Regions from separate parts of the Streptomyces sp. NPDC088254 genome, predicted to be linked through region 2. Evidence: riboswitches for the same ligand, from Rfam matches in the RefSeq annotation. Region 2 holds a riboswitch; each other region holds the start of a gene.
The links. Region 2 has a riboswitch for cobalamin ahead of ACIOC0_RS03290 (DUF4430 domain-containing protein). Riboswitches for the same ligand answer to the same signal wherever they lie in the genome.
Positions count from the first base shown of each region.

Region 1: linked by a shared signal. The riboswitch ahead of ACIOC0_RS21455 (ABC transporter substrate-binding protein) and the one ahead of ACIOC0_RS03290 (DUF4430 domain-containing protein) in region 2 are both predicted to bind cobalamin.
Region 3: linked by a shared signal. The riboswitch ahead of ACIOC0_RS33470 (ribonucleoside-diphosphate reductase subunit alpha) and the one ahead of ACIOC0_RS03290 (DUF4430 domain-containing protein) in region 2 are both predicted to bind cobalamin.

Region 1 covers NZ_JBIURQ010000007.1:170,328-177,430, reverse strand. The annotation lists gene ACIOC0_RS21485 (bifunctional 3-(3-hydroxy-phenyl)propionate/3-hydroxycinnamic acid hydroxylase) at 1-512, shown strand, start outside; gene ACIOC0_RS21480 (acetoacetate--CoA ligase) at 509-2,530, shown strand; gene ACIOC0_RS21475 (DoxX family protein) at 2,527-2,874, shown strand; gene ACIOC0_RS21470 (MerR family transcriptional regulator) at 3,217-3,672, shown strand; gene ACIOC0_RS21465 (hypothetical protein) at 3,757-3,951, shown strand; gene ACIOC0_RS21460 (YnfA family protein) at 3,963-4,298, shown strand; cobalamin riboswitch at 4,874-5,060, shown strand; gene ACIOC0_RS21455 (ABC transporter substrate-binding protein) at 5,287-6,522, shown strand; gene ACIOC0_RS21450 (FecCD family ABC transporter permease) at 6,519-7,103, shown strand, end outside.
Region 2 covers NZ_JBIURQ010000001.1:708,134-715,236, reverse strand. The annotation lists gene ACIOC0_RS03295 (cobalamin-binding protein) at 1-885, shown strand, start outside; gene ACIOC0_RS03290 (DUF4430 domain-containing protein) at 900-1,388, opposite strand; cobalamin riboswitch at 1,551-1,695, opposite strand; gene ACIOC0_RS03285 (ABC transporter ATP-binding protein) at 1,811-3,613, opposite strand; gene ACIOC0_RS03280 (ABC transporter ATP-binding protein) at 3,613-5,337, opposite strand; gene ACIOC0_RS03275 (ABC transporter ATP-binding protein) at 5,331-6,164, opposite strand; gene ACIOC0_RS03270 (FecCD family ABC transporter permease) at 6,161-7,103, opposite strand, start outside.
Region 3 covers NZ_JBIURQ010000013.1:180,932-188,034, reverse strand. The annotation lists gene ACIOC0_RS33480 (GlxA family transcriptional regulator) at 1-125, opposite strand, end outside; gene ACIOC0_RS33475 (ribonucleotide-diphosphate reductase subunit beta) at 359-1,363, opposite strand; gene ACIOC0_RS33470 (ribonucleoside-diphosphate reductase subunit alpha) at 1,420-3,810, opposite strand; cobalamin riboswitch at 3,930-4,067, opposite strand; gene mctP (monocarboxylate uptake permease MctP) at 4,233-5,861, opposite strand; gene ACIOC0_RS33460 (DUF3311 domain-containing protein) at 5,858-6,133, opposite strand; gene ACIOC0_RS33455 (GntR family transcriptional regulator) at 6,256-7,020, opposite strand.

The DNA.
Region 1 (7,103 bases), on a different contig from region 2:
GTGCGGCCTTCCGCCGGGCCGTCGTGGGCACGGTCTGCCGCATCCCCGGCGTGACCGAGGCGGTGAGCCGTGACCTCAGCCCCGCTCTGGCCGCCGGCCCACTGGTACGGCGCCGGCCCAGGCAGGCCGGCCGTGCGCTGGCCGGCACCTTCTGCCCGCAACCCTGGATACGGCACGACGGCAGGCGAGCACGTCTCGACGACGTCGTCCGGGACGCCTTCGTCGTCCTGACCGCCGTACCGGCCACGGCGCAGATGACGGCAGTGGCCACGGCGCTGGGCGCCCCGACGATCCACGTCGACGACCTGGACGACGACGGCACGCTCGCCGCCTGGCTGGCACGCGGCCGGGCGGACGCCGTCCTGCTGCGCCCCGACCGCGTGGTGATGGACACCGTCCCCGCCGGAACCGGCCACTTCACGGACCCCACGTCCTGGGCCTCCCTGCTCCACACGGCCCGCCGTGGCACCGATGACCGATCCGTCTCCCTGCCGAGGAGCACTGCACCGTGACCGTCCCGCATCCGGCACCGTTCCTGCCGCCCGACAAGAAGACGGCCGCCGGCAGCCGCATCGCGGACTTCGCCCGCTGGGCCGCCCGGCACCAGGGCGCCGAAGGGATCCCGGACCCCACCGAATACCAGGCCCTGCACCACTGGTCCGTCACGGACCTGGAAGGATTCTGGGCGGCGGTGTGGGAGTACTTCGGCATCGACGCCACCACTCCGTACGAGCGAGTGCTGGCCGAGGAAGCCATGCCCGGCGCCCGCTGGTTCCCCGGCGCCACCCTCAACTACGTCCACCACGCACTGCGCAACCTGCACCCGGACTCCCCCGCGATCACCGCCCTGGACGAGACCGGAGCCGCCTACGAGATCACGGGCCGGCAGCTGCGCGCCCAGGTCGCCTCCGTCGCCGCCACCCTGCGCGACCTGGGCGTCGGGCCGGGCGACCGGGTGGTCGGCTACCTGCCCAACACCCCCCACGCCGTCATCGCCTTCCTCGCCACGGCCAGCCTGGGAGCGGTGTGGTCCGTGTGCGGCCAGGACTACGCACCCGAGGCCGCCGCCGACCGCTTCGCCCAGCTCGAACCCGCGGTCCTCATCACCGCGGACGGCTACCTCTTCAATGGCACCGCTCACGACCGCCGGGCCGCTTCCCTCGACCTGGCCGGTGCCCTGCCCACGGTGAAGGCCACGGTGCTCGTGGAGCATCTGGGCCTCGGTTGGCCCGCGACCTGGGCCGTGAGGCCGTCCGTTCCCTGGGAGGACGCGGCCGGCCGCACCGAGTACCTCACCATCACGCCGGTGCCGTTCGACCACCCGCTGTGGATCGTCTTCTCCTCCGGCACCACCGGGCTGCCCAAGGGCATCGTCCACGGGCACGGCGGCGTTCTGCTGGAGCACCTCAAGATCCTGGGCCTGCACTGCGACCTGGGCGTCGGTGACCGCCTGCTGTGGTACACCACCACACACTGGATGATGTGGAACCTGGTCGTCTCCACTCTGCTGACCGGTGCCGCCACCTGCACCTACGACGGCAGCCCCGCGCCGGTGGCGCGCCCGGACGTCCTGTGGGAGCTGGCGGCCCGCCACAAGGTCACCGTCTTCGGCACCAGCCCCCAGTACCTGCTGGCCATGGCCAAGCTCGGCGTCGACCCCGCCGTGCACGACCTGTCGGCGATCCGCATCGTCGGCTGCACCGGCTCAGCCCTGCCCGCCTCCGCATACCCCTGGGTCCGTGACCACGTCGGCGCAGGCGTCCAGCTGGCCTCCACCAGCGGCGGCACGGACGTCGTCTCCGGTTTCGCCGGCAGCGCCCCCACCACCCCGGTGTGGGCGGGTGAGCTGTCGGCTCCCAACCTCGGCGTGGCGCTCGCGGCGTACGACGCCGCGGGTCTGCCGGTCATCGACCAGGTCGGCGAACTCGTCGTCACGCGGCCGATGCCGTCGATGCCGCTGTACTTCTGGAACGACCCTGACGGCAGCCGCTATCGCGACGCCTACTTCAGCGCCTATCCGGGCGTGTGGCGGCACGGCGACTGGATCACCCACACCTCCCACGGCTCGGTGATCGTGCACGGCCGCTCCGACGCCACGCTCAACCGCAACGGCGTACGCCTGGGCAGCGCCGACATCCACGACATCGTCGAACGCCTCCCCGAGATCACCGAGGCCCTCGTCATCGGCGCGGAGGAACCCGACGGCGGTTACTGGATGCCGCTCTTCGTGGTCCTCGCCGACGGGACCGTCCTGGACGAGTCCCTGTGCGAGAAGATCCGCGACGCGATCCGCACCGGCGCCTCACCCCGCCATGTCCCCGACGAGATCCTCGCCGTGCCGGCCATCCCGCACACGAAGACCGGCAAGAAGCTCGAGGTCCCGGTCAAGCGCCTCCTTCAGGGCGCCCCCGCCGAACAGATCCTCAATCCCTCCGCGGTCGACAACCCCGCCCTGATCGCCTACTTCGCCGGCCTGGGGGCCGAACGCCGCCATGCCCGCCGCCCGCACACCCCCAAGGACGTCCCGTGATCCTCCCCGCCTCGCTGGCCTGTCTCATCGCGTTGATCTTCGCCTTGCTGGGCGCGGCCAAGGTTCTGGCCCTGGGCCCGATGCCCGAGCTGGCCGCCCACGCCGGCTTCACCACCGCGGCCTACCGGGTCATCGGCGGGCTGGAGCTGATGGGCGCCATAGGCGTTGCCCTCGGCCCGGTCGTACCGCTGTGCGGCGGCCTGGCCGGCTTCGGGCTGCTGATCCTGCTCGCCGGTGCCGTGATCACGCACGTACGCAAGGGCGACGGGCTGACCAAGCTCCTCCCCGCGGTGACATGCGCGGCCCTGGTCGCCTGGTATCTCGTGCTGCTCCCCGGCCTCTGACCGCTCCGGGGGCGCCGGAGGAAGCGCTGCACGCGCCGGCCCAGGTGCGCGGTCTCGTCGTCGATGGGGTGCTGAGCATCCCGCAGGGCGGGCGTTCCCCTCGTAGCCTTCGCAGAAGCGGGCAGGACCGATTCAGAGCGCCAGGCGCTGCCGGACCAAGGCGCAGAAGATCACTCCATGCGTCCGGTCGCAAGTCCACGTGCGACGTCATCGGAAAGATGTCACCACGGCCCGATGCGAAAGAACGTGCTGGTCAGGGCCAGCTTTCAGGTCCGGCCAGTCGGCTCCCCGACGCCCGGAGCGTCAAATGAGCGTCACGGGTGCTGCCGCAGCCCTGGCCTGATGTCGTTTCCGCCGGTCGGCGAGCGCAGTGGTCAGGTCGCCGAGGCGGCCGGGGTGAACATCCAGACCCTGCGCTACTACGAGCGGCGGGGCCTGCTTGCCGAGCCGAAACGCAGCGACGGCGGCCACCGCTTGTACGGCGAGGACGCGGTGACCGCGCTGCGGGTGATCAAGGCCGCCCAACGCCTCGGGTTCACGCTGGACGAGGTCGCCGAGCTTCTGGGGACCGTCCGCCACCGGCACGGCCGTCCCGTCGCGAGGCTCCAGGAGCGGGCCGCTGCCAAGCTCGCCGAGGTCGACGCGAAGATCGCCGACCTCACCACCATCCGCACCGCCCCGGCAGCGGCGGTCGAAGCCGGGTGCGACGACCTGACCGTATGCGCCGGAAGTACCTGCTGTCCCATCCCCTTCACCGCCCTCGCCGAGGAGAACCGCCATGCCGGCCCCTGCTGCTGACCCCGCCCTCCCCCACCGCGCCCCCAAGGCCCTGGGGGCCTGGCCGCCCTTGCGGGTGTTGTCGGGGCCGGGGCGGGGGTGGTGGTGGGCTGGCTGCCCGCCGCCGTCGTGCTGGCCGTGCCCGCCGCCGTCGTGCTGGCCGTGCTCGCCGCCGGGACCCGGTGGCTCGGCCGACGCCGCCACTCATGCTCCTGCGCGCCGAAGGCCGATGGTGAGAGCGGGTGCGGCTGCAAGGCGTCCGGAGACCCGCTGAAGATCGCGGGCGCGGGCCGCCGGTAGGGTCCGGCGGTATGACTGTCGCTCGTTCCGTTGCCCTGTTCGTCGTCGCCGCCCTCTTCGAGATCGGTGGCGCTTGGCTGGTGTGGCAGGGCATCCGCGAGCACAAGGGCTGGATCTGGATCGGCGCCGGTGTCCTCGCCCTGGGCCTGTACGGGGTGGTGGCCACCTTCCAGTCCGACGACAACTTCGGCCGCATCCTCGCCGCGTACGGCGGGATCTTCGTCGCCGGGTCGATCGCCTGGGGCATGATCGCCGACGGCTACCGCCCCGACCGGTACGACGTCGTCGGCGCCCTGGTCTGCCTCGCCGGCATGGCCGTGATCATGTACGCGCCCCGCAGCCACTGACCCGCGCCACGGACCCGGACCCCGACAGCGTGAGCCGCACCGTGCAACTTCCCACTCTGTCGCACTCCGGACGCAGCGGGGAGGCGAGCACCCTGGCCGTTCCAGGAATCCCCATCAGCCTGGCCCTCGTCGCGCACTTCGATCCGCTCCACCGGCACGTCGCGGCCGGCCGGTGCAGTGGTCACCCGCTCGCGGGCAAGTGGGGCGTTCGGGCAGTCGGGAAGCGTCAGCAACGTGATCCGCACTCTGCTGTCCTCCGAGCTCACCGCCTGTGGTCAGCACGTCGGACCTTCCAGTGCACTGGAAGGTCCAGGAGCCAAGACGGTGTACGCCAGCATGGGCTTCAGGCCGCTCGCCGCGTCCGGACCGAGATCGCGGCGGACGAGCCCTCAGGAACCTGGTCGGCGGTCCGGCCCTGCCCGTCTTCGGCTGCACGCCGCTCGCCTTCCGGAGGGCACGCGCCGCGCCCCTCCTCGGTAAGGCCGCGCCCCAAGGCAGTTCGTCGTCTGACGCCCCCAACGCTGCCCCTCGCAGTTGTGGCCGGTCCCACAAAAGTGGGTCTGGCGGGGCCGTAGCCGGTTCTGCGATGCTTCGGTCCGTCAAGCGACGGCGGAACGAGGAAGCCGGTGAGATTCCGGCACGGTACCGCCACTGTGTAGGGGGAGCGACTCCACCCATGGCCACCGCCCCGTCCGGGGCGGGAAGGCCGGAGAAGCTGTGATCCCGAGTCAGGAGACTCACGCCGTCGCACCTCGAAGTACGGGGCGGATTTCCCCAGGAGAGGCGGTGGCACCCATGTGCCTGCGTATGTGTGGTGGCAGCTTCGCGCTGCCTGTGGCCCTTCGGAGTCGGCCTGCCCGGCTTGACGCACGAGTCGGTTCTCTCAGCTTCTGACGACCTCCTCCCTCAGCGGGTTCCTTCCCATGCGCCGCACCACGCGCCCCGCCATGCCGGTGCGCACTGCCTACGCACGCCACCAGGAGTCACCGTGTCCGTACGTTCCGCCATGCCCGGCCACCGTCAGGTCGCCGCTGCGGCATTCCTCGCCGCCGCCTTCACGCTGACCGCGTGCGGCGGCGACTCCGGCCCACCCGCCGACGCCAAGGCCCAAGCCGCCGGCGAGGGCTGCATCAAGGACTTCGACCCGGCCAAGGACTACTTCCCGGTCAAGTCGACGGTGAAGCACGCCGAGAACTTCACGCTCCGGTACGAAAAGAGCTACCAGGTCCTCACCGTCAAAGAGCCCTTCCCCAAGGGGAAGCCCGAGTCGTACGTACTGGTCAAGTGCGGTGCTCCGAAGCCGAAGCTGACCGGCGAACTGGCGTCCGCACAGCAGGTCACCGTGCCCGTCAAGAGCCTGTACTCCGCCTCGACGACCCACCTGCCGCTGCTGACCGAGACCGGCACCCTGGACGTGCTGACCGGTGTCGCGAGCGCCACGGCCATCTCCTCCGCCGAGGTGATCGAGCGGGTGAAGGCCGGCAAGGTCACCGAGTACGCCAAGGACCGCACGCTCAACGCCGAGACGGTCATCGGCGCCAAGCCCGACGTGCTGATGACCCAGGGCACCGACGACCCTCAGTACCCGAAGCTGCGTCAGGCGGGCATCGCCGTGGTCGCCAACGCCGAGTGGCTGGAGGCCAGTCCGCTCGGGCGTGCCGAGTGGGTCAAGGCGATGGCCGCGCTCACCGGGGCGGAGAAGCGTGCGGGTGAGGTGTTCGACACCATCGAGGGCGATTACCGGAAGGTCGCAGAGAAGGGCGCGCAGGCGGTCAAGGCAGGCAAGGCCGTCGAGGTCCTGCCCGGCACGATGTACCAGGGCACGTGGTCCATGCCCGCCGGCGGTAGCTACGCCGCCCAGCTGATCAAGGACGCGGGCGGCACCTACCCGTGGGCCGGCGACGAGGGCACCGGCGGCCTCCAGCTCAACTTCGAGGCCGTGTACGCCAAGGGCGGCCAGGCTCCGGTATGGATCGCTGACCAGCAGTGGAAGTCCACCGCAGACGCCGTGAAGGCCGACAGCCGGTACGGGCAGCTGAAGGCGCTGTCCGGCGGTGCGGTCTGGACGAACACGAAGGCGCTCGGCCCCGGAGGGGGCAACGACTACTTCGAGCGCGGCGTGCTGCGCCCGGACCTGGTACTCGCCGACCTCTTCGCGCTGATGCACCCGGACCAAGCGAAGGGCCACACCTTCACCTTCTACCAGCCGGTGCCCAAGGCGTGACGACACACCCGGCAACCAAGGCGACCCCCGCTTCGGACGTCCCGCGGGCGATAGGCCCGGGACGACGGCGCCTAGCCGTCGTCCTCGCCCTCGCGGCCGGTACCGCCACACTGTTCATCCTCGCCGTCGCGACCGGCTCCCATCCTGTGCCGGTCGCGGAGGTGGTGCGGGTCCTGTTCGGCGGCACCGCCGAGGACCCGCGGTGGACCGTGATCGTCGAGCAGGTCAGACTGCCGCGCGCGCTGACCGCAACCGCAGTCGGTGCCGCCCTCGCGGTGGCCGGCGTACAGATGCAGACGCTGTTCCGCAACGCGCTGGCCGACCCGTTCTCCCTCGGGGTGAGTTCGGGCGCCAGCATGGGTGTGGCCGCCGTGGTGGTCGGCACAGGCGGCGTCACTGGCAGCTTCACCGGCGACCTGGCCGGGCTGGGGCGCGTGGGCGTCGTCATCGCGGCCTCGCTCGGCGCCGCCGCCGTCCTGGCCCTCGTCCTGCTGCTCTCCCGATGGGTGCGGTCGGCCGTCACCCTGCTCGTGATCGGAGTCATGATCGGCTCGGCCGCCACCGCGGTGGTCGGCGTGATG
Region 2 (7,103 bases):
ATCGTCGCCGAACTCGGACTGACGGACCAGCTGGTCGGCCGCACCCACGAGTGCGACTGGCCACCGGGCGAGGTCGCGTCGGTACCCGTGGTGACCGGCGCGGACCTGGACCAGGAGGCACTCACCAGCAGGGAGATCTCCGACGCCGTCGGTGGCTCGGCGCACTCCGGTTCGTCGTTGTACACGCTCGACACGGAAGCACTCGCGACCCTGCGCCCCGACGTGATCCTCACCCAGGATCTCTGCGACGTGTGCGCCGTCTCGTACGAGAAGGTCAGCCGCACGGTACGACTGCTCGACGCGGACACCCAGGTCCTCAGCCTGGAGCCGCGCACACTCGACGACGTCCTGGACTGCCTGGTCACGGTGGGCGAGCTGCTCGGCGTACGCGGGCTCGCCGAGCAGAAGCGGGCGGCGATGGCGGCCCGCCTGGACCAGGTGCGCGCAACGGTCGCAGGACGTCAGCGGCCGCGCGTGGTAGCGATCGAGTGGCTCGACCCGCTGTGGCCCGCCGGGCACTGGGTGCCCGAGCAGGTCACGACGGCCGGCGGTGAACCTCTGCTCGCAAGGCCGGGCGAGCACACCAAGCCGATGACCTGGGAGGCGGTGCGCGCCGCGCAGCCGGACGTGGTCGTTGTCCTGCCGTGCGGCTTCCCACCCGAACGCACGCTGCGGGAAAGCACGTTGCTCACAGGGCTACCGGGCTGGCCGGATCTGCCCGCCGTACGGTCCGGCCGGGTGTGGGTGCTGGACGGCCCCGCCTACTTCAACCGCCCGGGGCCACGGGTGGTGCGCGGAGCCGAGGTACTCGCCCATGTCCTGCACAACGTACGGACCGGAGAGCCGGTCACACCGGCCGAGGCACGTCCGTTCCCTGACCGGTGACGAAGGAACAAGGGTCAGAACGCTGTCCAGGTGAACGCCACCTTGTCGCCGGCGTTCAGCTTGAACTGGCAACCGCCCACCGGGGTGGACGTGCCGTTGACCGAGATGTTCCAGTAGGCGCTGCCACCACCGCTCACGTTCTTGATGGTGTCGACCGAGTAGTCGTCGAACGACGCGTACCAGGTGCCGTCCCAGGTGAAGTGCCGTTTGCGTGCAGCGTCGTCGAGGGCCGCGGTCGGCGTCGGCACGGCGGAGGGGTTGGCGCCGCCGTTGGTGCCGTCGCATCTGTGCGTGCCACCGGTCGCGGTGGTGACCTCATGACCTCGGGTTCTGATCTTCCCCTTGAACAGCAGGCCGTCCGGGCCCTGCACGGTGAGGGTCACCTTGACGGGAGCGTTCGTACCGGGCGTGCTCTCGGCCTGGGCAACCGCCGGAGCGGAGGCGAGCGCGAGTCCGAGAGCGGTCGCGGCGATCAGGCTGCGGCGTGCGGATGTACGGTGCAAGGCTGGAGCCTTCCTGATGGGGTGGCCCGCAGCCCATCGCCGTGCGGACGGAAATCACCGGAGCGTGTGGTCCACCACCGTGGTGTACGACGGCTTGACGGCACCGACCCAGTGCGACCCGAACGAGGCTCTCGGCTTCGCGCTGCAGACCATGACAGTGGGAAGCGGTTCACGGCACGCGCCGGGTATCCCGACTCACGGCCCTACGGCCGCACACGGTTGCAGGTCAGCGCCGGACTTCCACCGGCTTCCCCCAGTCGCGCGCCTATGCGGTTGTCGTGCTGACGGCTCGCGTGTACCAAAGCACAGGCGAACTGCCCTCATACTATGGCGATTCGACGAGCCCACATCGGACTTTCTGATATTGGCTGAATGACTGCCCGCAATGACCATGCGCCGCGGTCGGGTGACGGCACGCTCGATCACACACTTCGCGCCACTCGTCCCTCAGCCGGGTGGTGCGGCTGCTCGCTGAGCAGGCGCCGGTAGTGCGTGCAGCGGGCGAGAAGTTCGTCATGGGCACCGATATCGATGACCTGGCCTTCTGCGAGGAGGACGACCGTGTCGGCGGCGCGGAGGGTGGAGGGACGGTGCGCGACGACCAGGGTGGTGCGGTCTGTCCCAGTAGTGCGGAGCGCGCGGTCGACAGCCGCCGCGCTTTCGGCATCCAGGTTGGAGACGGCTTCGTCGAGGACGAGGACGGGGGCTTCGGTCAGCAGCGCGCGGGCGATGGCGATGCGCTGGCGTTGTCCGCCGGAGAGGTGCGCGCCGCGTTCGCCGGCCTGGGTGTCGTACCCGTTCGGCAGGTCGTCGACGATGAAGTCGTGGGCGTGGGCGGCACGGGCGGCGCGCTCTACTTCCGCGTCGTCGGCGTCGGGGCGGGAGACGCGGATGTTGTCGCGGATGCTCATGTTGAAGAGATACGTGTCCTGCGGTACCGCGACGATCAGCCGGTGCAGCAGGGACAGGGGGAGAGTGCGCAGGTCGTGGCCACCGACGCTGATCGTTCCGGTGCCGGGATCCCAATGGCGCAGGAGGAGCGACGCGCAGGTGCTCTTGCCGGCGCCGGAGTGGCCGGCGAGTGCGATCGTGGATCCGGCGGGGAGGGAGAAGGACACGCCGTGCACCGCATCCGGCAGGTCGGGGGCGTAACGGAAGCAGACGTCTTCGAAGGTCACGGTGGGCTCGATCGCCCCGCTCGGTGTGGCGTTCTCGCTCGACTGGTCGGTGACGTCCGGCCGTGCGGTGACGATGTCGGTGAGACGGGTGGCCGCGGCTCGGACCGAGGCGAGTTCGCGCCAGGTGTCGACCAGGGTCATCAGAGGGAGGAAGGTGAAACCGCCGAGGACGGCCGCGATGGGGATCCGGCTCGTCTCCAGGTGGCCGTTGTGGACGAGGGCCAGGGAGGTGAGCAGGACAGCGACGAGGCCAACGGCGGCGATGGCGTCACCAGCGGCCTTTTCGATGCCTCCGCGCGACCGGTGGGCAAGGGTGGCTCGGCCCAGCTGCATGGTGGCCTGGCGCAGGCGCTCGATCTGCGTCTCCTGGCGGGCGAAGACCATGGTCTCGGCCAGCCCCTGCACAGCGTCGACGGTTTCCGCGGCGGCTTCACCGGTGGCCTCGCGCATGCGTCGGCCCTGGTCGGCGGAGCGACGACGCAGCCAGAACGGCACGGTGGCCATGAGGATGATCGCGGGGAGCAGCGCTGCGCCGACCATCGGGTGCAGGACGAACGCCGCGATGAGGCAGGCGGGCGGTACGGAGCCGGCGACGACAAGTGGGCTGAGGCTGTGGGCGAAGAACAGCTCGAGGAGTTCGACGTCGGCCATCGCGGTGGCTCCGATGTCCCCGGAGCGACGGCGCAGCAGGTAGCCGGGGGTGAGGGCGGCCAGGGACCGGTAGCAGCGGTCGCGCAGGTCGGCCAGGACACGGAAGGCGAGGTCGTGCGCGAGGTAGGACTCGGCCCAGGCGGCGAGGACCTTGGGGAGGACCAAGGCGGCCAGGAGCCATAGGGCCGGCGTGAGGTCGCCGGGAGCCGCGCCGGACAGCGCCCTGCCGATCAGGTGAGCACCGACGAGGGCCGCGGTGAGGGCCAGAGCCTGGTCGAGCAGTCCACAGCCGATGGCGCCGAGCAGGCGTGCGCGTTCAGGTCGCAGCAGTGTGCGAAGGGCGGCGCGTTGACCTTGTGGTGCGGTGGTCGTCTCGGATCCGGACGTGGAGGTCATCAGACGGCTCCCTCGCGCTGCCGGGCGATGAGTCTGGCGTAGGCCCCGTCCCGGCTGAGTAGCTCGGTGGGTGCGGCGGCTTCCGCGATGTGCCCGTCGGTGAGGACGACGAGGTGGTCGGCGCCTGCGACGGTGGACAGCCGATGGGCGATCACGAGGACCGTGCGTCCGGCACGGAGTTTCTCCAGAGCGTCTACGACGGCCTTTTCTGCGGCGATGTCGACGCTGGACGTGGCCTCGTCGAGGATGAGCAGCGGTGCGTCGGAGACGAGAGCCCGGGCGACGGCCAGGCGCTGACGCTGCCCGCCGGACAGGCGCATGCCGCGTTCGCCGATGATCGTGTCGTAGCCGTCGGGCAGGGCGGTGATGAAGTCGTGGGCGTGAGCGGCGCGGGCCGCGTCCTCGATGTCACTGCGCGAGGCCCCCGCACGGCCGAAAGCGATGTTGTCGCGGACAGTACCGTGGAAGAGGAACACGTCCTGGGAGACGACGGCGATCCGTGCGTGCCAGTCGGCCAGGGGCGTCTCACGCAGGTCGAGGCCGTCTGCGGTGATGGTGCCGCGGTCGGGGTCGGCGAAACGCAGCAGCAGACGTGCCAGGGTGGACTTTCCGGCGCCGGAGGGGCCGACCACGGCGGTGGTCGTTCCAGCCTCCAGGGTGAGGCTGACGTGGTCGAGGGCCGGGCTGTCCTGGCCGGGGTACGCGTAGTGGACGTCGTCGAAGACGACTCGGGGTGCCGTGTCAGGGTCGGCAACCCGCAGTGTCCCGCTGTCGGCGACCGTCGGCCGGGTTTCGAGCAGTTCACGGATCGCCTCGTGGGCGGGCAGGGCCGTCTGTCCGGCGTGGAAGGCCGTCATGAGATCGGTCACCGGGCGGAACGCCTCGCGGGACAGCAGCAGGACGGCGAAGACGGCGGACAGGCTCAGGCTTCCGGCGGCGTACTGCCAGGCTGCCAGCCCGACGGCGGCGGAAGTGCCGAGGGCGGCGAAGAACCCGACGAGGCCGGCGGACACGGTGGCGATCTGCGTGAAGCGGAGCGAGGAGCGGTAGAAGTCCCAGGCGCTGCGGACGAGTCGGGTGGCGAAGGGCTGGTGTGCCCCGACGGCCTTGAGCGCGGCCAGTCCCTGTACGGCGTCCAGGTAGTCGGCGCTCAGGCCGCGCCAGCCGCGCATGTAGTCCGTTCTCAGACGGCGTACGCGGTGCCGCAGCAGCCGCGGCGTGGCTCCGGCCAGGACGGCTGTGACTGCCACGAGCAGGGCCACGTGCGGGTCGATCGCGGTGAGAACCGCGACGATGCCCACGAGACCGATGACGGAGATGAGCACCTGGGGCAGGAAGATGCTGACGAACCGGTCCAGGGCGTCCACGCTGTCCTGGAGCGTGGTGAGCACGGCTCCCGTGCGTTGCCTGGTCGTGTAGCCGGGACCGAGGGTGATCAGATGCCGGTACAGACGCAGCCGCAGTGCCGTCTTGACGTGCTCGGCGCCGCGCGCCGCCGTGACCTCGCGCGCCCAGGTCAGGGCCGCGCGTACGGCGGTCAGAGCGAGCGCGCCACAGCAGGCCACGACGGCCCCAGTGAGATCACCGTGCAGGCCACGGTCCACGGCGAGGGTCAGCAGCAGACCTTGCCCGATGTAGCAGGCGGACACCGCCACTCCGAGGGTGACCGACGCCGCGAGCCATCGGTACCCGGGCCGGGCGTGGGCGAGCAGGGCTGTCAGCACGCGGGTTCCTCCTGCGAGGGGTGGGCGACGGCCGGCATGCCGGAGGTGTCCAGGGGCTCGCACCACAGACCGTGCCGCCCGGGAGCGATCTCGACCTGCCGTGCGCGAACGCCGAACACCTCGGCCATGAGAGGTGGCTGGAGCACCTCCCGGGGTGGGCCCGCCGCGACGACCGTTCCTCCGGCGAGGACGCACAACCGGTCGCAGTAGCGCAGCGCCAGGTCGAGGTCGTGGACGGCGAGTACGGTGGTGACGCCCAGCTCCCGCACGGTGAGGAGTGCGTCCAGCTGGTGTCGTATGTCGAGGTGGTTGAGGGGTTCGTCGAGGACGAGGACCCGGGGCTGCTGGGTCAGGGCGCGGGCCAGCAGCACGCGTTGGCGTTCGCCGCCGGACAGGGTGCCGATGTCACGGTCGGCGAGCCCCAGCGCTCCGACCCGGCGCATGGCCTCCTCGGCGATCCAGTGGTCCCTTGCGGTGGGGTTCTCCCAGGTGCGCAGGTAGGCCGTACGACCGAGCAGGACGACCCGGCGGACCCGCAGCCCCGAGATCGGCTCGGACTCCTGGGGGAGCGCGGCGGTCTGGCGGCCCGACGTTGCGGCGTCCATGGCGAGAAGGTCGGCGTCGTCCACGAGCACCGTGCCGGTGTCCGGGGTGAGGGCCCGGTACAGGCAGCGCAGAAGGGTGCTCTTGCCGGCTCCGTTGGGCCCGACCACGCCCAGCACCTCGCCGGCGTCCACACGTAGGTCGATGTCACGCAGCACGGGGACACCGGACAGCGTCACATCGAGTCCGTCGATCGACAGCCGGGCCGGCTTCGGCTCGTTCACAGTGCTCCTCCCCCGCCGAGCCCCGTGGCGGCCGAACCACCGCGTCTGATGAGCAGCCACAGGAAAACCGGGCCGCCGCACAGCGCGGTGACCACCCCCACGGGCAGTTCGGCCGGGGCGATGACCATGCGGGCCGCCAGGTCGGCCCACAGAAGGAAGACGGCGCCGAGCAGCGCGGCGACCGGCAGGACGCGAGCGTTCTCCGCGGTGCGCAGCAGTAGCCGCGTGAACAGCGGCATCATCAGACCTACGAAGCCGATCGCGCCGCTGACGGCCACCAGCGCTCCCGTCAGCAGGGAGGTGACGACGAACAGTTCGGTACGCAGCCGAGTCGGCCTCAGTCCCAGGCTGGCGGCGGTCTGCTCGCCCAGCAGCAGCGCGTCCAGGGCGCGTGCCCGCAGCAGGAACAGCGGCAGCGCGCAGAAGGTGGCCGCGGCGATGACCGTCAGAGAGGTCCAGCGAGCCCCGCCCAGACCCCCCATGAGCCAGAACAGCACCGACCGGGCTGCCTGCCCGCCGCTGTCGTCACCCACCATGACGAGCACGTTCGTGACCGCCTGCCCCACGAAGGACACCGCGACCCCTGCCAGGAGCAGACGGCCCGCGCCCGTACCGCGATGGGCGCGCGCCACGCCGAAGACCACGGCGGTCGCGGCGAGCGCGCCGGCGAAGGCGCCTGCGGACAGTGTGTAGACACCGGCCAGGGCACTTCCGGCGAGCGTGACGGTCACCGCTCCGACGCCCGCGCCGTAGCTGGTGCCCAGGACGAACGGGTCGGCGAGCGGATTGCGCAGCAGGGTCTGCAGAACGGTGCCGACCATGGCGAGGCCGGCGCCCACCAAGGCGCCGAGCAGCACGCGGGGCAGGCGGATCTGCCACACGATCGCGTCGTAGCGCAGGTCGGTGCCGGTCACCTCCTCGCCGCGCAGATGCGCCGAC
Region 3 (7,103 bases), on a different contig from region 2:
GCGACCGCGAAGTCGTAGACCGGCAGCCCGTCGTCGCTGCGGTCGATGCCGAACACCTCGCAGACCACACCGAGTTCGAAGGGGTGCACACCGTCGAGGAGGACCGCGGCCACGTTCTTCAGCATGCGGCCAGTGTGCCCCGGAATCCGGCTGGAGGGGACGGGGAAGTGGCAGGAAATCGAAGCCATGCGGCAGTCCTGCCACTGTCAGGAGTGTCAGCCACGCACGATGCTTACCTCATGAACGCACTCACCGCTTACCTCCCGGTCCTCGTCCTGTTCCTCCTCCTCGCGGGTCCGGCGTTCGTGGGACTGGCCCACGAACGCCGGATCGACCGTCAGCTGAAGGCTCAGAAGGCTCAGAAGTCCTCGTCCAGGTCGACCGTGCCCTCCACGGCCACCTGGTACGCCGAGGCCCGGCGCTCGAAGAAGTTGGTCAGCTCCTGAACGCCCTGGAGCTCCATGAAGGAGAAGGGGTTCTCCGAGCCGTACACCGGGGCGAAGCCGAGCCGGATCAGCCGCTGGTCCGCGACGCACTCCAGGTACTGGCGCATCGAGTCGGTGTTCATGCCCGGCAGGCCGTCGCCGCACAGGTCGCGGGCGAACTGCAGCTCGGCCTCGACGGCCTCCGACAGCATGTCGGTGACCTGCTGCCTCAGCTCGTCGTCGAAGAGCTCCGGCTCCTCCTTGCGGACCGTGTCCACCACGTCGAAGGCGAAGCTCATGTGCATGGTCTCGTCGCGGAACACCCAGTTGGTGCCGGTGGCCAGGCCGTGCAGCAGACCCCGGCTGCGGAACCAGTAGACGTACGCGAAGGCGCCGTAGAAGAACAGGCCCTCGATGCACGCGGCGAAGCAGATCAGGTTCAGCAGGAAGCGGCGCCGGTCGGCCTGGGTCTCCAGCCGGTCCAGCTTCTCGACCGAGTCCATCCACTTGAAGCAGAACCCGGCCTTCTCCCGGATGGAGGGGATGTTCTCCACCGCCGCGAAGGCGGCCGCGCGGTCCTCCGGGTCGGGGAGGTAGGTGTCCAGCAGTGTCAGATAGAACTGGACGTGCACGGCCTCCTCGAAGAGCTGGCGCGACAGGTACAGGCGCGCCTCCGGGGAGTTGATGTGCTTGTAGAGCGTCAGCACCAGGTTGTTCGCCACGATCGAGTCGCCTGTCGCGAAGAAGGCGACCAGCCGGCCGATGAGGTGCTGCTCGGCCGGCGACAGCTTCGTGAGGTCGGCCACGTCCGAGTGGAGGTCGACCTCCTCCACTGTCCAGGTGTTCTTGATGGCGTCCCGGTAGCGCTCGTAGAAGTCCGGGTAGCGCATGGGGCGCAGAGTCAGCTCGAAGCCGGGGTCGAGAAGGTTCTGGGTCATAGCAGTCGGCGCGAAGCGCCGTCCTCCAGGGGTGGTGGTCGGGTGGCGGGTGGGAATTACTGGCAGGCCTCGCAGGACTCGGGGTTTTCCAGGGAGCAGGCGACGGCGTCTTCGGCGGGCGTCTGCTGGACGGGGACGGTCTTCGCGGGCTGGCCCTGGGAGCCGGCCGCGCGGGCGATACGGGTCGCCGGGCGCGAGCGCAGGTAGTACGTGGTCTTCAGGCCCGACTTCCATGCGTACGCGTACATCGAGGAGAGCTTGCCGATCGTCGGCGTCTCCAGGAACAGGTTCAGCGACTGCGCCTGGTCCAGGTACGGGGTGCGGGCGGCGGCCATGTCGATCAGGCCGCGTTGCGGGATCTCCCACGCCGTGCGGTACAGGGCGCGCACGTCGGCCGGGATCCACGCGAAGTCCTGCACCGAGCCGCCCGACTCGCGCAGCGCCTCACGTGTGCGGGCGTCCCAGACGCCCAGCGCCTTGAGGTCCTGCACCAGGTAGGAGTTGACCTGCAGGAACTCGCCGGACAGCGTCTCGCGCTTGAACAGGTTGGACACCTGCGGCTCGATGCACTCGTAGACGCCCGCGATCGAGGCGATCGTCGCGGTCGGCGCGATGGCGAGCAGCAGGGAGTTGCGCATGCCGACGGAGGCGATCCGCTCGCGCAGGGCCGCCCAGCGCTCCGGCCAGGTGAACTCCACGCCGTAGTGGTCGGGGTGCAGCACCCCGCGTGCCGCGCGGGTCTTGTCCCAGGCGGGCAGCGGGCCGTTCCGCTCGGCGAGGTCGGCGGAGGCCTCGTACGCGGCGAGCATGATCCGCTCGGCGATGCGCGTGGAGAGCGCCTTGGCCTCGGGGGAGTCGAAGGGCAGCCGCAGCTTGAAGAAGACGTCCTGGAGGCCCATCGCGCCCAGGCCCACCGGACGCCAGCGGGCGTTGGAGCGGCCCGCCTGCTCGGTGGGGTAGAAGTTGATGTCGACGACGCGGTCGAGGAAGGTGACCGCCGTGCGGACGGTGCCGTCCAGCCGCTCCCAGTCGATGTCGCCGGTCGCCGTGTCGACGAACGCGCCCAGGTTGACCGACCCCAGGTTGCAGACCGCCGTCTCCCCGTCGTCGGTGACCTCCAGGATCTCCGTGCACAGGTTGGAGGAGTGCACGACGTGCCCCGGCTCGGCCGTCTGGTTGGCGGTGCGGTTGGCGGCGTCCTTGAAGGTCATCCACCCGTTGCCGGTCTGCGCGAGGGTGCGCATCATCCGGCCGTACAGCTCGCGGGCCGGAATGGTCTTCTTCGCCAGACCCTCCGCCTCGGCCTTGCGGTAGGCGGCGTCGAACTCATCGCCCCACAGGTCGACCAGCTCCGGCACGTCGGCGGGGGAGAACAGCGACCACTCGGCGTCCGCGTTCACACGGCGCATGAACTCGTCCGGGATCCAGTGCGCCAGGTTGAGATTGTGCGTACGGCGGGCGTCCTCACCGGTGTTGTCCCGCAGCTCCAGGAACTCCTCGATGTCGGAGTGCCAGGTCTCCAGGTAGACCGCCGCCGCGCCCTTGCGCCGGCCGCCCTGGTTCACGGCGGCGACCGACGCGTCCAGCGTCTTCAGGAACGGGACGATGCCGTTGGAGTGCCCGTTGGTGCCGCGGATCAGCGAACCCCGGGAGCGGATGCGGGAGTACGACAGCCCGATGCCGCCGGCGTGCTTGGAGAGGCGGGCGACCTGGTGGTACCGGTCGTAGATGGAGTCCAGCTCGTCCAGCGGGGAGTCGAGGAGGTAGCAGGACGACATCTGGGGGTGCCGCGTACCGGAGTTGAAGAGGGTGGGGGAGGACGGCAGATAGTCGAGGCGGCTCATCAGGCCGTACAGCGCGGCGACTTCGTCGACCGAGCGGGGGGTGTCGTCCTCGGCGAGACCGGCGGCGACGCGCAGCAGGAAGTGCTGGGGCGTCTCGACGACCTTGCGGGTGATCGGGTGGCGCAGCAGGTAGCGGCTGTGCAGGGTGCGCAGCCCGAAGTAGCCGAAGCGGTCGTCGGCCTCCGTGTCGACCAGCGCGTCGAGGCGGCGGCCGTGGAGGCGGGCGAACTCGGCGGTGCGGTCGGCGATCAGGCCCTCGCGGTGGCCCACGGCGATGGACTCGGTGAACGAGGTGACGCCCTGTGAGGCGGCCTCGGCGCGGATGCCGATGGTCAGCAGCCGGGCGGCCAGCCGGGAGTAGGCGGGGTCCTCGGAGATCAGGCCCGCGGCGGCCTCCGTGGCCAGTTCGCGCAGCTCCGCGAGGACCTCCTCGTGGCTGCCCCGGGCGGAGCGGCCGCGCAGTGCGGCGGCGGCGACCCGTCCGGGGTCGGCGGCGGGCAGGTCGGCGGTCAGCTCGGTCAGGGTCCGCAGCAGTGCGGCGCCGGGACCGTCGTCCTCCACGGGGGTGACTGCTGAAGCCGGACCGGCTGGCGCGATGGTCACGTGGGGCTCTCCCTCGCTCGGCGGGGCCTGGCGGAGGGCAGGGGCAGCACGCGAGCGCGCACGGCGTCGCGTCCACCGGCCCACTCCGCGAGGCCCGGACGTCGGGCGTCCGGACCGGATGGGCCGGACGCGCTGCCGGCAGGTCCTCGGACTGGACTGGCGTGCGGTGATGCACGAGTACACCGTTGCGGGACAGTTCCGGATTCGCACCGGATTCCCCTGCGGCGACAGCGAGCACGAGCATACATCTTGTGCTCACCCGCCACGCCACCCCCAGATGTTGTGTCGCGGCGGCTCCAGAGCGTCAGCCGGCAGGTGAGGAGAGTGATCCGGTCCAGGTGGCGTGCGGATTCCGGCGGGACCGGAGAAGGCGAGCGCCCCCGCCCCGGCGCCGCTGCCGGGGCGGGGGCGCTCGCCCCGCGTCAGTGGCTCGTACCCGCCGTCGCCGGCGGGAGCTCCACCTGCACGCCCGGGTCGCCCGCGTCCGCCGTGTAGTCCGCCGGGGACGTCTCGTCGACGCCGTCGGGGGCCTTCACAGCCTTCAGGGCGAACGTCAGGACCACCGTGACGACGACGTTGAGCACGAACGCCGTCAGACCGATGTAGCCGATCTCGCCGATGCCGGGGATCTCCTTGGCGGAGCCGCCGAAGTGCTTCTGCGTCGGGGAGGCGACGCCGTACGCGGCGAGGGTGCCGTAGACCATGCCCACCGCCCAGCCGGCGAGCAGCGCCCACCGGTGGAACCAGCGGGTGAACAGACCGCCGACCAGGGCCGGGAAGGTCTGCAGGATCCAGATGCCGCCCAGCAGCTGGAAGTTGATGGCGACCGTCTTGTCCATGGTGAGGACGAAGACCAGCGCGCCCACCTTCACCAGCAGGGACACGATCTTGGAGACCCGCGTCTCCTCCTTCGGTGTGGCGTCCGGCTTGATGAAGTCCTTGTAGATGTTGCGGGTGAACAGGTTCGCCGCCGCGATCGACATGATGGCCGCCGGGACCAGCGCGCCGATGCCGATCGCCGCGAAGGCCACGCCCGCGAACCAGTCCGGGAACATGTCCTCGAACAACTGCGGGATCGCCAGCTGCCCGTTGGTGACCTTGACGCCGGCCGCGATGGCCATGAAGCCCAGCAGTGCGAGCAGCCCGAGCATCAGGGAGTACAGCGGCAGGATCGTGGTGTTGCGCCGGATCACCTCACGGCTGCGCGAGGACAGCGTCGCGGTGATCGAGTGCGGGTACATGAACAGCGCCAGCGCGGAGCCCAAGGCCAGCGTGGCGTACGTCCACTGGCCCGCCTCGGCCGGCGCCAGGGCCCCGCGCGGCTTGCCGGTCGCGGGGTTGGTCTGGCTGAACGCGTCGCCCGCCCTGGCGAACACCTCGTCGAAACCGCCCAGTTTGATCGGGATGTAGATGATCGCCACCGCGATGACGATGTAGATCAGCGTGTCCTTCACGAACGCGATGAGCGCCGGGGCCCGCAGTCCCGAGGAGTAGGTGTACGCGGCCAGCACGCCGAACGCGATCAGCAACGGCAGGTCCTTGACGAACCAGTTGGTGTCCTCGCCGCCGCCGACGCCCATCACGTCCAGCACGGCCTGGATGCCGACGAGCTGGAGCGCGATGTACGGCATCGTGGCGAGGATGCCGGTCAGGGCGACCGCCAGCGACAGCCCCTTCGAGCCGAACCGGCCGCGCACGAAGTCCGAGGTCGTCACGTACCCGTGCTTGTGGGACACCGACCACAGCCGCGGCAGGAAGGTGAAGATCAGCGGGTACACCAGGATCGTGTAGGGCACCGCGAAGAAGCCCGCCGCACCCGCCGCGTAGATCGCCGCCGGGACGGCGACGAAGGTGTACGCGGTGTACAGGTCGCCGCCCAGCAGGAACCAGGTGACCCAGGTTCCGAACGACCGGCCGCCCAGGCCCCATTCGTCGAGGCTGTGCTCGTTCTCGGCCTTGCGCCAGCGCGCGGCCAGGAAGCCCATGACCGTGACGGCCAGGAAGAAGAAGATGAAGACGGCGAGCGCGACGCCGTTCACGCCGTCGTTCACTTCGCCGTACCCCCGTCCCGGCTCTTGCCGGCACCGCGGGAGCGCTGGTCACGCTGCCACAGCTTGTACGCGGTCATCGTGAGCGCGGTGGAGATCAGCACCCACAGCATCTGGTACCAGTAGAAGAAGGGGATCCCGGCGACCGCCGGTTCCACTTTGGCGTAAGAACCGACCCACAGCATCGCCACGAAGGGCGCGAACAAGCAGAGACCGATGACGACGCGCACGGGCGTCACCACCGGACCTCTCGACACCTCTGGGGCTTCCGACATTCAGGCCACTCCGTCCCCTTGTTGATCACCTGTGCAAACGCGCAGGCAATGTAGGTGACGGATAAAGCCCAGCGGAAGACCCCGTCCGGATATCGGTCCCAGTCTTCCCGCTGCGCCCGCGGTCAGTCCTGCGGCCGCTTCAGCCGTGCGACGAACTTGTAGCGGTCCCCCCGGTACACCGAGCGCACCCATTCCACCGGTTCGCCCTCCTTGTCCAGGGAGTGCCGGGAGAGCATCAGCATGGGCAGCCCCACGTCGGTGCCGAGCAGACCGGCCTCGCGCGGTGTGGCGAGGGAGGTCTCGATGGTCTCCTCGGCCTCGGCGAGACGGACGTCGTAGACCTCGGCGAGTGCGGTGTACAGGGACGTGTACTTCACGAGCGAGCGGCGCAGGGCCGGGAAGCGCTTCGCGCTCAGGTGGGTCGTCTCGATCGCCATCGGCTCGCCGTTGGCCATGCGCAGCCGCTCGATGCGCAGGACGCGCCCGCCCGCGGTGATGTCGAGCAGGCCGGCGAGGGTGTCGTCGGCGGTGATGTAGCCGATGTCGAGGAGCTGCGAGGTGGGTTCGAGCCCCTGGGCGCGCATGTCCTCGGTGTAGGAGGTCAGTTGCAGCGCCTGGGAGACCTTGGGCTTGGCGACGAACGTGCCCTTGCCCTGGATGCGCTCCAGCCGGCCCTCGACGACCAGTTCCTGCAGGGCCTGGCGCACGGTCGTGCGCGAGGTGTCGAACTCGGCCGCGAGCGTCCGCTCGGGCGGCACCGGCGTGCCGGGCTCCTGCGTCTGCGTCATGTCGAGCAGGTGCTTCTTCAGGCGGTAGTACTTGGGCACGCGCGCGGTGCGGACGGTCGCCCCACCCTCGTTCTCCGCACTGCTGACGTCGGTGCTCATGGCCTGCCTTCCGGCTCCGGATGCGGGTCGCATCGTGATGCGGCGACGCCGCCCCGTGCGCCGCGTCCCCGTGATCCCTCTGT